3 regions of the Pseudoduganella sp. jia 12 genome follow, and region 3 is predicted to be linked to each of the others. Evidence: predicted binding sites of a transcription regulator. Region 3 holds the regulator's gene; each other region holds the start of a gene.
The links. The regulator sigma-54, encoded in region 3, starts transcription at its own class of promoters, with help from an activator protein. The targets are predictions, from matches to a motif close to TGGCANGNAANCTGCTTT.

Region 1 (3,244 bases), on a different contig from region 3:
CAACAGCATTCCGTTACCCCCTGCGCACATGACGCCGCGCGCGCACGATCCCTATTTCTACGATGGCGAAATGGTCCCCGACGAGCCGGGCGCCGCGCCGGGTCCGGCCAGGGTGCGCGTTGCGGCGCTGTTCCTCAGGAATGGGGAGGTGAACGGGCGTCAGCAATGGATGTTGGTGCAGGTGGCGCGCGGCATGGCGGCGCGCGAAACCATCTGGAAGCGGATCCTCGTCGACACCCTGCTGCCACTGTCGGCGCTGATCATGCTGATGACCGTGATCGTCTGGGCCGGTACCGGCGCCGGGCTTGCGCCGCTGCTGCGCCTGCGGCGCGAAGTGGAAGGCCGCACCCCGAACGACCTCACGCCGCTGCGCGCCCAGGCGGCTCCCCGCGAACTGCGGTCGCTGGTGCGCGCGCTGAACGACCTGCTCGCCGCCGTGCGCCAGAATGTCGACGCGCAAAAGCGCTTCATCGCCGATGCCGCGCACCAGTTGCGCACGCCCCTGGCCGGCCTGATCAGCCACGCGGAACTGGCCCTGGGCGCCACCACCGACCCCGCGCTGGTGGCGCGCCTGACGCTCTTGCACCGGAGCGCTACCCGCAGCGCCCACCTGATCGCGCGCATGCTGATGCTGGCGCGCACCGAGCCCGAGGCGGCCATGGCGCAGGAGCGTGTGCCGGTCGACCTGCGCGCGCTGGTCGAGCAGGTCGTCGCCGACATGGTGCCGAAAGCGCTGCGCGGTGGTGCCGATCTCGGCATCGGCGACGACACCGCACCAACCGATCCGGCGCCTTTACAGGTCCTCGCCAACCCGATGCTGCTGACCGAGGCGCTCGTCAATATCCTCGACAACGCCATCGAATATGCGGGGTCCGGCAGCGAGATCACGGTGGCCGTCCAACGCGATGGCGGGCACGCTCACATCCGTGTCAGCGACAACGGACCGGGCATCGCCCCGGCCGACCATGGCCGCGTGTTCGACCGGTTCGTGCGCGCCACCGACCAGGGCCTGGGATGCGGACTGGGCCTGGCGATCGTGCAGGAAATCGTGATGCAGCATGGCGGCAGCATAAGGTTGGAAGATGTGCGGCCGCATGGGCTGGAGGTGATCATCAAGCTGCCCTTGCTGTAACAAGCCCAGGTCACGGTGCGCCCGCCGCACAGCTTTCTGCTGGAGGTGCAGACCGGCAGGAACCTGATGCAACTGTCACAGTGCGTCATCGCAGCGAACACACTGTTCGATTTTGACACACTGTTGCGCCCACCTGCGTCACGGTCCTTCCGCATCCGATGGGGCAACCTGCTTCCCACCTGTGCCCGCTGGGCGCCATGTCCCGCCTCGCCCCGCCTCGCCCTCTTTGGCACGATTATCGCTTTACGCCTGTGACTGCACGAACCGTGCGGTAAGCCCTTGAGCCGTCCGTCCGCGTAACCGGCCTGCTCATTACACCATCCTGAGGAGACCATCATGACCTGGAGCACACCCGCGTTTACCGACCTGCGTTTCGGATTTGAAATCACGATGTACATCGCAAACCGCTAGGAAGCTGGCCAGGAAACCGCGCCGCCAGGTGGTCGCGTCGGCACGGGTTTCCGTCCACTGAACAACACCATGAAAATCATCGTACTGGGCTCGGCAGCCGGCGGCGGCTTCCCGCAGTGGAACTGCAACTGCCACAATTGCGCGGGCGTGCGCAGCGGCACGCTGGCCGCCACGCCCCGTACCCAATCGTCGATCGCGGTCTCGGGCGATGGCCACGACTGGTTGCTGATCAACGCGTCTCCCGACATCCTGGCGCAGATCCGCGCGACGCCGGCGCTGCAGCCGTCGCGGGCAAAGCGCGATTCCGGCATCGCCGCCGTGATGCTGATGGATGCGCAGATCGACCATGTCACCGGTCTGTTGATGCTGCGCGAGGGAAGGCCGCTGCCACTCTACTGCACCGCATCGGTATGGAACGATCTCAACACCAGCCTGCCCCTGGCGCCGGTGCTGTCGCACTACTGCGGTGTGCATTGGCATGCACTGCACACCATTGGCGACGGGCCCGGCATGCAGGCGGTTCAGGTGCCGGGCATCGACGGCATCCGTTTCACGCCGCTGGTCCTGTCCAGCAAGGCGCCGCCGTATTCGCCGCACCGCGCGCAGCCGGGCATCGGCGACAATATTGGCCTGCTGATCGAGGATACCAGGAGCGGCAGGTCGCTGTTCTACGCGCCGGGGCTGGGCATGATCGAACCGCAGGTCGATGCCGCGATGCGTCAGGCCGACTGCCTGCTGGTCGATGGCACGTTCTGGCGGGCCGACGAGATGATCGAACTGGGCTTTTCCAGCAAAAGCGCGGCCGACATGGGCCATTTGCCGCAGTCGGGCGAGGCCGGGATGATCGCGGTGCTGGATAGCCTGGATGCGCACGGGGATGCACGGCGCCAGACGGAACGGCGCAAGATCCTCATTCATATCAATAACACCAACCCGATCCTGGACGACGACTCGGCGCAGCGTGCGCTGCTGGCGCGCCACGGCATTGAAGTCGCCTTCGACGGCATGGAGATCGTCCTGTGACGAGCGCACCGGCCTGGAGCCGCACCGAGTTCGAAGCGCAATTGCGCGCGCGTGGCACCGGCTACCATATCAATCATCCGTTCAACGTCAGGATGAACAGCGGCCTGCTGCGCGAAGACCAGATCCGCGGCTGGGTTGCCAACCGGTTTTATTATCAGGTCAACATTCCGCAGAAGGACGGCGCGATCATCGCCAACTGTCCCGACCGGGAAACCCGCCGCAAATGGGTGCGCCGCATCCTCGATCATGACGGCTGGGACGGCAACGATGGCGGCATCGAAGCCTGGCTGCGGCTCGGGGCAGCGGTCGGCATCGAAAACGGGGGGTTATGGTCGCAACGCCACGTGGCGCCCGGTGTCCGTTTCGCTGTCGATGCCTACGTCAACTTCGCGCGCCAGGCGCCCTGGCAGGAGGCGGTCTGCTCGTCACTGACGGAAATGTTCGCCCCGCAGATCCACAAGGACCGCCTGGCCAACTGGCCTGCCCACTATGGCTGGATCGACCAGGCGGGCCTGCAGTATTTCCGCAGCCGTATTTCACTGGCCGAACGCGACGTCGAACACGGCCTGCAGGTCACGCTCGATCATTTCACGACGCGCGCCCAGCAGGAGCGTGCGCTCGAGATCCTGCAGTTCAAGCTCGACATCCTGTGGTCCATGCTCGATGCGATCGAAAAAG
Region 2 (3,244 bases), on a different contig from region 3:
CGAGCAGCGTGCGATCATGCCCCGACTATACAACAACCGAAAAAAAACGCGGGGATGGCTCGAAGCCCTCCCCGCGCTGATATGGCTACCGGGTTTCAACTTCCGGCAGCGTCGCCATTACAGCGAGTAGTACATGTCGAATTCGACCGGGTGCGTCGTCTGGCGCATGCGGGTCACTTCCGTCATCTTCAGTTCGATGTAGGCATCGATCATCGAATCGGTGAACACGCCGCCGCGGGTCAGGAACTCGCGGTCCTTGTTCAGGTGATCCAGCGCTTCTTCCAGCGATGCGCAGACGGTCGGGATCAGCGCGTCTTCTTCCGGCGGCAGGTGGTACAGGTCTTTCGACGCTGCTTCGCCCGGGTGGATCTTGTTCTGCACACCGTCCAGGCCGGCCATCATCAGCGCGGCGAAGCACAGGTACGGGTTCGCCAGCGGATCCGGGAAGCGCGTCTCGATGCGGCGGCCTTTCGGGTTCGCTACGTGCGGGATGCGGATCGATGCGGAGCGGTTGCGTGCCGAGTAGGCCAGCTTCACCGGTGCTTCGTAGCCAGGCACCAGGCGCTTGTACGAGTTGGTGCCCGGGTTGGTGATCGCGTTCAGCGCCTTGGCGTGCTTGATGATGCCGCCGATGTAGTACAGCGCGAAGTCGGACAGGCCGGCATAGCCGTCGCCGGCGAACAGGTTCTTGCCGTCTTTCCAGATCGACTGGTGCACGTGCATGCCCGAGCCGTTGTCGCCCACGACAGGCTTCGGCATGAAGGTGGCGGTCTTGCCGTAGCTGTGCGCCACGTTCCAGATCACGTACTTCATGTTCTGCGTCCAGTCGGCGCGCTCGACCAGGGTCGAGAAGCGGGTGCCGATTTCATTCTGGCCGGCGCCGGCCACTTCGTGGTGGTGCACTTCGACCGGGATGCCCATCGATTCGAGGATCAGGCACATTTCCGAACGCATGTCCTGGAACGAATCCACCGGCGGGACCGGGAAGTAGCCGCCCTTGACGGTCGGACGGTGGCCGCTGTTACCGCCTTCGATGTCCTTGTCGGTCGACCACGATGCTTCGTCGGAGTCGATCTTGACCGATGCGCCGGACATGTCGATCTTCCACTTCACGGAGTCGAAGATGAAGAATTCCGGTTCCGGACCGAAGTAGGCGGTGTCGCCCAGGCCGGACGATTTCAGGTAGGCTTCGGCGCGCTTGGCGATCGAACGCGGGTCGCGGTCGTAGCCCTTGCCGTCCGACGGTTCGATCACGTCGCACTGCATGAACAGCGTGGTTTCTTCGAAGAACGGATCGATGTTGGCGGTGCTCGGGTCCGGCATCAGGATCATGTCGGATGCTTCGATGCCTTTCCAGCCTGCAATGGAAGAACCGTCGAAGGCGTGGCCGCTTTCGAACTTGTCGATATCGAAGTGGGACACAGGCACGGTCACGTGCTGCTCTTTACCACGGGTATCGGCGAAACGGAAGTCGATGAACTTGACTTCGTTGTCTTTAACCAATTGCAGGACTTCTTCGGCGGTACGTGCCATTACTCATCTCCTAAGTGAAAAGGGCTGCCGTCACATTGTGCGGCGGTAACTCGGGTACTGTAATGCATGAAGCGTGCCAGCGTAAAGCTTCTATGGATATGCAGCGAGTTACATTGATCTTGCTCCCTACGGAAACTAAAATCATCCGTACGGAAACACAGGGCGAAATGCACCAACTTTGCGCATCGAGGGCTTCGCCCATTTTTGGTGCGTGCCGGTCATTTTGCACCAGTTTCGCGCACTGCGCCCCAAAATGTGGCACGAATGTCCAGGCGGAATGTTTGCCGGTTTTCATGCCGTCGACGATAGAGTCAAATCCACAGGAATTAACGTCAAATGAGCACCAACGACATTCTCGAGCGCGCCCGCGAGCGCGGCCAGGGCCTGCCCTATGCTGGAGCGGTCACGCCCCAGGAAGCGCATGAACTTCTCCAGGGCAACCCGACCGTGCGCCTCATCGACGTGCGCACCAACGCCGAACGCGACTGGGTGGGCCGCGTGGCCATCACCGACGCCCAGCACGGCGCCGTGCAGTGGAGCACGTATCCGGGCGGTGTGCCGAATCCGGAGTTCGTGCAGCAGCTCTCCCGTGTGGCCGGCAAGGACGATGTGCTGCTTTTCCTGTGCCGCTCGGGCGTGCGCTCCCGGCATGCGGCGAAACTTGCCACCGAGAACGGCTACGTCAACAGCTTCGATATCCTGGAGGGGTTCGAGGGAGACAAGGATGCCGAGGGGCACCGCAAGACCGTGGGCGGGTGGTGCAAGGCAGGGTTGCCCTGGCTGGGCGCCTGAACTCCGGCGCATTCAAATGTTGCCTGAAAAATGGGGACGTACCCCATTTTTCAGGCAACTTTGCTGGTGGTTACAGCGCGTAGGTCAGCCGCGCGTAGACGAACCGGCCGGAGCGGCCGAAGGGCGAGTAGTTCGTGAACGGGGCGTTGCCGGTGGTGTTCAGCGCGGCGGGATAAGCGTCCGGGTACTGGTCGAACAGGTTTTCCGCGCCCAATGCCAGCGACAGCGCGTCGTTGATCTTCCAGCGCCCTTCCAGGTCCACCAGCGTTTTCGCGGACATCGTGTGGTCCAGCGCCGGCGTCGTGCCCGGTGTCAGCACCTTGCCGTAGCGTGTCGCCCGAAGGGTGGCGCCCCAGGGGCCCAGGTTCCACGTGCCGCTGGCGGTGAACTTGGTTTTCGGCGTGCCCTGCTCGAACGTGAGCACGTTGACGCGGTCGAACAGCACCGGTGCCGGCGACAGCGCGGCCAGTTCGGCCGTCTGCGGCACCTTGTCCACGTCCGTATCCGTGTAGTTGCCGGCCAGCGTCAGGTCGAAGCGGCCCGCGCTGCCCAGGTTCCACGGGTAGTTCAGCACCACGTCCACGCCTTTCGTCGTGGTGTCGACGCCGTTGATGAAGAAGCGGCCGCCGGCCACGCCGGGGAAGCCGTTCGCGACCAGGTAGTTGCGCACGTTCGCCTGCGTGAGGTTTTCCGAGAGCACGATGCGGTTGCGGATGTCGATGTGGAACGCGTCCACCGTCAGGCTGCCGCGGCCCAGCTTGGTGACCGCGCCCAGCGAGAAGTTCGTGGATTTTTCGGCGTCCAGCGGCTTCGCGCCCAGCGCCACGGCGGCCGGGTCGTTCGGCTTGAACGTGGTCAGGTCGAACGGCACGCCGTTGATGAAGTTGGTCGAGGTGGACGTGAAGAATTGCTGCTGCAT
Region 3 (3,244 bases):
CGCGGTGCGCCTGCAGTTCGGAAGGCCCCGCTTCATGGCGCAGCGAGCGGCCGAACATTCCCACCGCCTCGCGCAGCCCCGCTCCGGCCGTGGAGCCGACCAGGTCGGCCAGTTGCGGCAATTCGGCCGCGGGCACGTAGTGGTCGGCCAGCCCGCAATACATCGCGTCGGCCGCACCGATCGTCAGCGCCGTCAGTGCCAGGTACACGCCCAGCCTGCCTGGCGCGTGGGACAGGAAATAACTGCCACCCACGTCGGGGAACAGGCCGATGTTCACCTCGGGCATCGCCAGCCGTGTGCGGTCGGTCACCACGCGCACGCTGCTGTGCGGACCGCCCTGGGCAATGCCCATGCCGCCGCCCATCACCACGCCATCCATCAAGGCCACGTAGGGCTTGGTAAAGCAATGCACGAGGTAGTTCAGCGCGTATTCCTCGGTGAAGAAATCCTCGATCTGCGCACTGCCGCCCTGCGGCGTCGCTGTGCCGGCGGCATGGAAGAAGCGGATGTCGCCACCGGCGCACAGCGCCTTCTCGGTGGTGCTGCGGACGACGACGGCGGCGATGTCGCCGTCGTCGCGCCAGGCCAGCAGCGTGCCGGTAATCGCGCGGATCATGTCGAGCGACAATGAATTCAATGCCCTGGGCCGGTCGAGCGTGATGAAGCCGGTGCCATTGCGCACCTTGGTATGGACGTGGTCGGTCATGGTGTCTCGCATCGTTGTCGTTATTGGCCTCATTCTAGCCATGGATGCGGATGATGTGGCGTAAAAGGTGAACTGAAGGTGAACTGAAGGTGAACTGCGGCGAACTGCAGTGAACTGCGGGAATACGGTGGGGTGCGGACGTAACAAAGGGCGCATTGCGCGCCCTTCTGTTGCTGCAGCCAAAGGGCTGCGACCTGCATCCGGCGTTATGCGGGTGACGCGGGAATCTCGATCTCGCTCAGGTGCTTGATGGTTTCATGATTATGGTTCTGCACTTTATCCTTGTGCTTCATGACCTGGCGATCCAGCTTGTCGATCAGCGAGTCGATGGCCGCATACAGGTCCTGCGCGACGCTTTCGACAAACACGGTCTTGCCCGACATGCGCAGGTTGATTTCCGCCTTCTGCCTTTTTTCTTTCTCGGTGAGATTATCTACACTCAGGATCACACTTACATCGATCAGCTGATCGAAATGCCGTCTAACGCGTTCCAGCTTGCTCTGCACATACTCGCGAATGGCAGGGGTTACGTCGATATGGTGTCCACTGATGGTCAGATTCATACACACACTCCTAAAGAAGATCAATCCAGGTTCGTGCAGCTTCCGCCATCGAAATGCGGCGGCGCAGAGGAACCCATACACTACAGATTGCTTACAAGGACTTGCGGAGGCTGACTGGGGGAATTTTCAATGCTTCGCGATATTTGGCAACAGTGCGTCGCGCAATCACCATGCCTTGTTCACCCAGCATGTCCGCAATCTTACTGTCGGATAAAGGGTTCTTCGGGTCTTCGGCTCCTGTGAATTGCACGATCAGCGCCCGGATCGCAGTCGAGGAAGCTTCCCCACCAGCTTCGGTTGCGACGTGGCTGCCAAAAAAATACTTCAACTCAAACATGCCGTGCGGGGTGAGCATATATTTTTGAGTTGTTACCCGAGAGATAGTACTCTCGTGCAGACCCAGTGTATCAGCTATTTCACGCAACACAAGGGGCCTCATTGCCACAGCGCCATGCGAGAAAAAGTTCTTCTGCCGCTCGACGATGGCCTGGGCCACGCGGAGAATCGTGTCGAAGCGCTGGCGCATATTCTTGATCAGCCACTTTGCTTCCTGCAGCTGGGCATTCATCTGCGTTTCGCCCTTGCCCTGCTTGAGCAGGCTGGCATACAGCGCGTTTACGCGCAGGCGTGGCATCACGTCGTTGTTCAGCGTGACCACCCAGCCGCTGCGGCCTTTCCTGACCACGACATCCGGTACGACATAGTCTGACACGTCGGCCGCGAAGGCGGCGCCCGGATGCGGATTGCATTGCCGAATGACGGCTTGTGCCTCGCGCAAGTCTTCGTCGTCGCAATCGAGTGCCTTCTTCAGCTTGTTGAAGTCGCGCTGCGCGAACCACTGCAAGTGCTTTTCAACGATGCACAGCGCCATCCGCCGCGTGACCATCGGCACGCCAGGCATGCGCCGGATCTGCAGCGCCAGGCATTCGGAAGCGTTGCGCGCACCGATGCCCGCCGGGTCGAAGCTCTGCAGCAGCTTCAGCGCGGTGCGCAATTCGTCGAACTCGATCTCCAGCTCTTCCGGCATGCGTGCATGGATGTCTTCCAGGCTCTCTTCGAGATAACCGTTATCGTCGAGCGCATCGATGATCAGCTCCACCAGGGCCCGGTCGCGCGGCTCCAGCACCGTCACGCGCATCTGCTCCATCAGGTGTTCGCGCAGGCTGCGGTGGCTGGCCTCGAGCTGCGGGCGGCCGTCGTCATCGTCCGGTCCCTTGCCGCTGCCCGCACTGCTCCAGTCGGTATCGCCGGCGCCAGGGTCGAGGCCTTCGCCCTCGCCACCTTCGAACGGCTCGGGCTCCGGCGCCGCCGGCGCATCCTGCGGCGGACCGCCTTCGGGAGGCGCCTCTCCGGGCGCCTGCGTGGTGTTGATCGCCCCATCGCCCAGCAGGCGCACGGAACGGTCGAGCGGATCGTCGAGCCGCTCGAGCAGCGGGTTATCGGTCAGCAGCTGTTCCAGTTCCTGGTGCAGCTCCAGCGTGGACAATTGCAGCAGCCGGATCGACTGCTGCAATTGCGGCGTCAACGCGAGGTGCTGGGAAGTACGCAGTTGCAAAGACTGTTTCATGGCTGGTTCATGGCTGCTGGTTCATGGCTGCTGGTCATGTCTCATTATCGGTGGAACAACGCGGTCCAAGTGCTTACATGCGGAAATGTTCACCAAGATAGACACGGCGCACGGACTCGTCGGCGATGATGTCGTCGGGCCGGCCGGAGGCCAGCACGCTGCCCTGATTGATGATATACGCCCGGTCGCAGATGCCCAGCGTTTCACGCACGTTATGATCCGTGATCAACACGCCGATGCTGCGTTCCTTCAGGAAGCGCACGATGCGCTGGATCTCGATCACGGCGATCGGGTCGACACCGGCAAACGGCTCGTCCAGCAGCACGAAGCGGGGATTGGTCGCCAGCGCGCGGGCGATCTCCACGCGGCGGCGTTCGCCACCGGACAGCGACAGCGCCGTGTTCTCGC

Region 1: the regulator sigma-54 is predicted to act here: its motif matches at 1,360-1,377, upstream of pqqA (pyrroloquinoline quinone precursor peptide PqqA).
Region 2: the regulator sigma-54 is predicted to act here: its motif matches at 1,595-1,612, upstream of glnA (type I glutamate--ammonia ligase).

The regions. Positions count from the first base shown of each region.
Region 1 is NZ_JBUXKP010000004.1:655,343-658,586, forward strand. Features, by position in the region: gene ACY65G_RS12085 (sensor histidine kinase) at 1-1,132, shown strand, start outside; gene pqqA (pyrroloquinoline quinone precursor peptide PqqA) at 1,469-1,543, shown strand; gene pqqB (pyrroloquinoline quinone biosynthesis protein PqqB) at 1,613-2,566, shown strand; gene pqqC (pyrroloquinoline-quinone synthase PqqC) at 2,563-3,244, shown strand, end outside.
Region 2 is NZ_JBUXKP010000005.1:370,113-373,356, reverse strand. Features, by position in the region: gene glnA (type I glutamate--ammonia ligase) at 118-1,533, opposite strand; gene ACY65G_RS13810 (rhodanese-like domain-containing protein) at 1,870-2,325, shown strand; gene ACY65G_RS13805 (TonB-dependent receptor plug domain-containing protein) at 2,396-3,244, opposite strand, start outside.
Region 3 is NZ_JBUXKP010000007.1:253,996-257,239, forward strand. Features, by position in the region: gene ACY65G_RS17485 (enoyl-CoA hydratase/isomerase family protein) at 1-706, opposite strand, end outside; gene hpf (ribosome hibernation-promoting factor, HPF/YfiA family) at 913-1,269, opposite strand; gene ACY65G_RS17495 (RNA polymerase factor sigma-54) at 1,361-2,836, opposite strand; gene lptB (LPS export ABC transporter ATP-binding protein) at 2,910-3,244, opposite strand, start outside.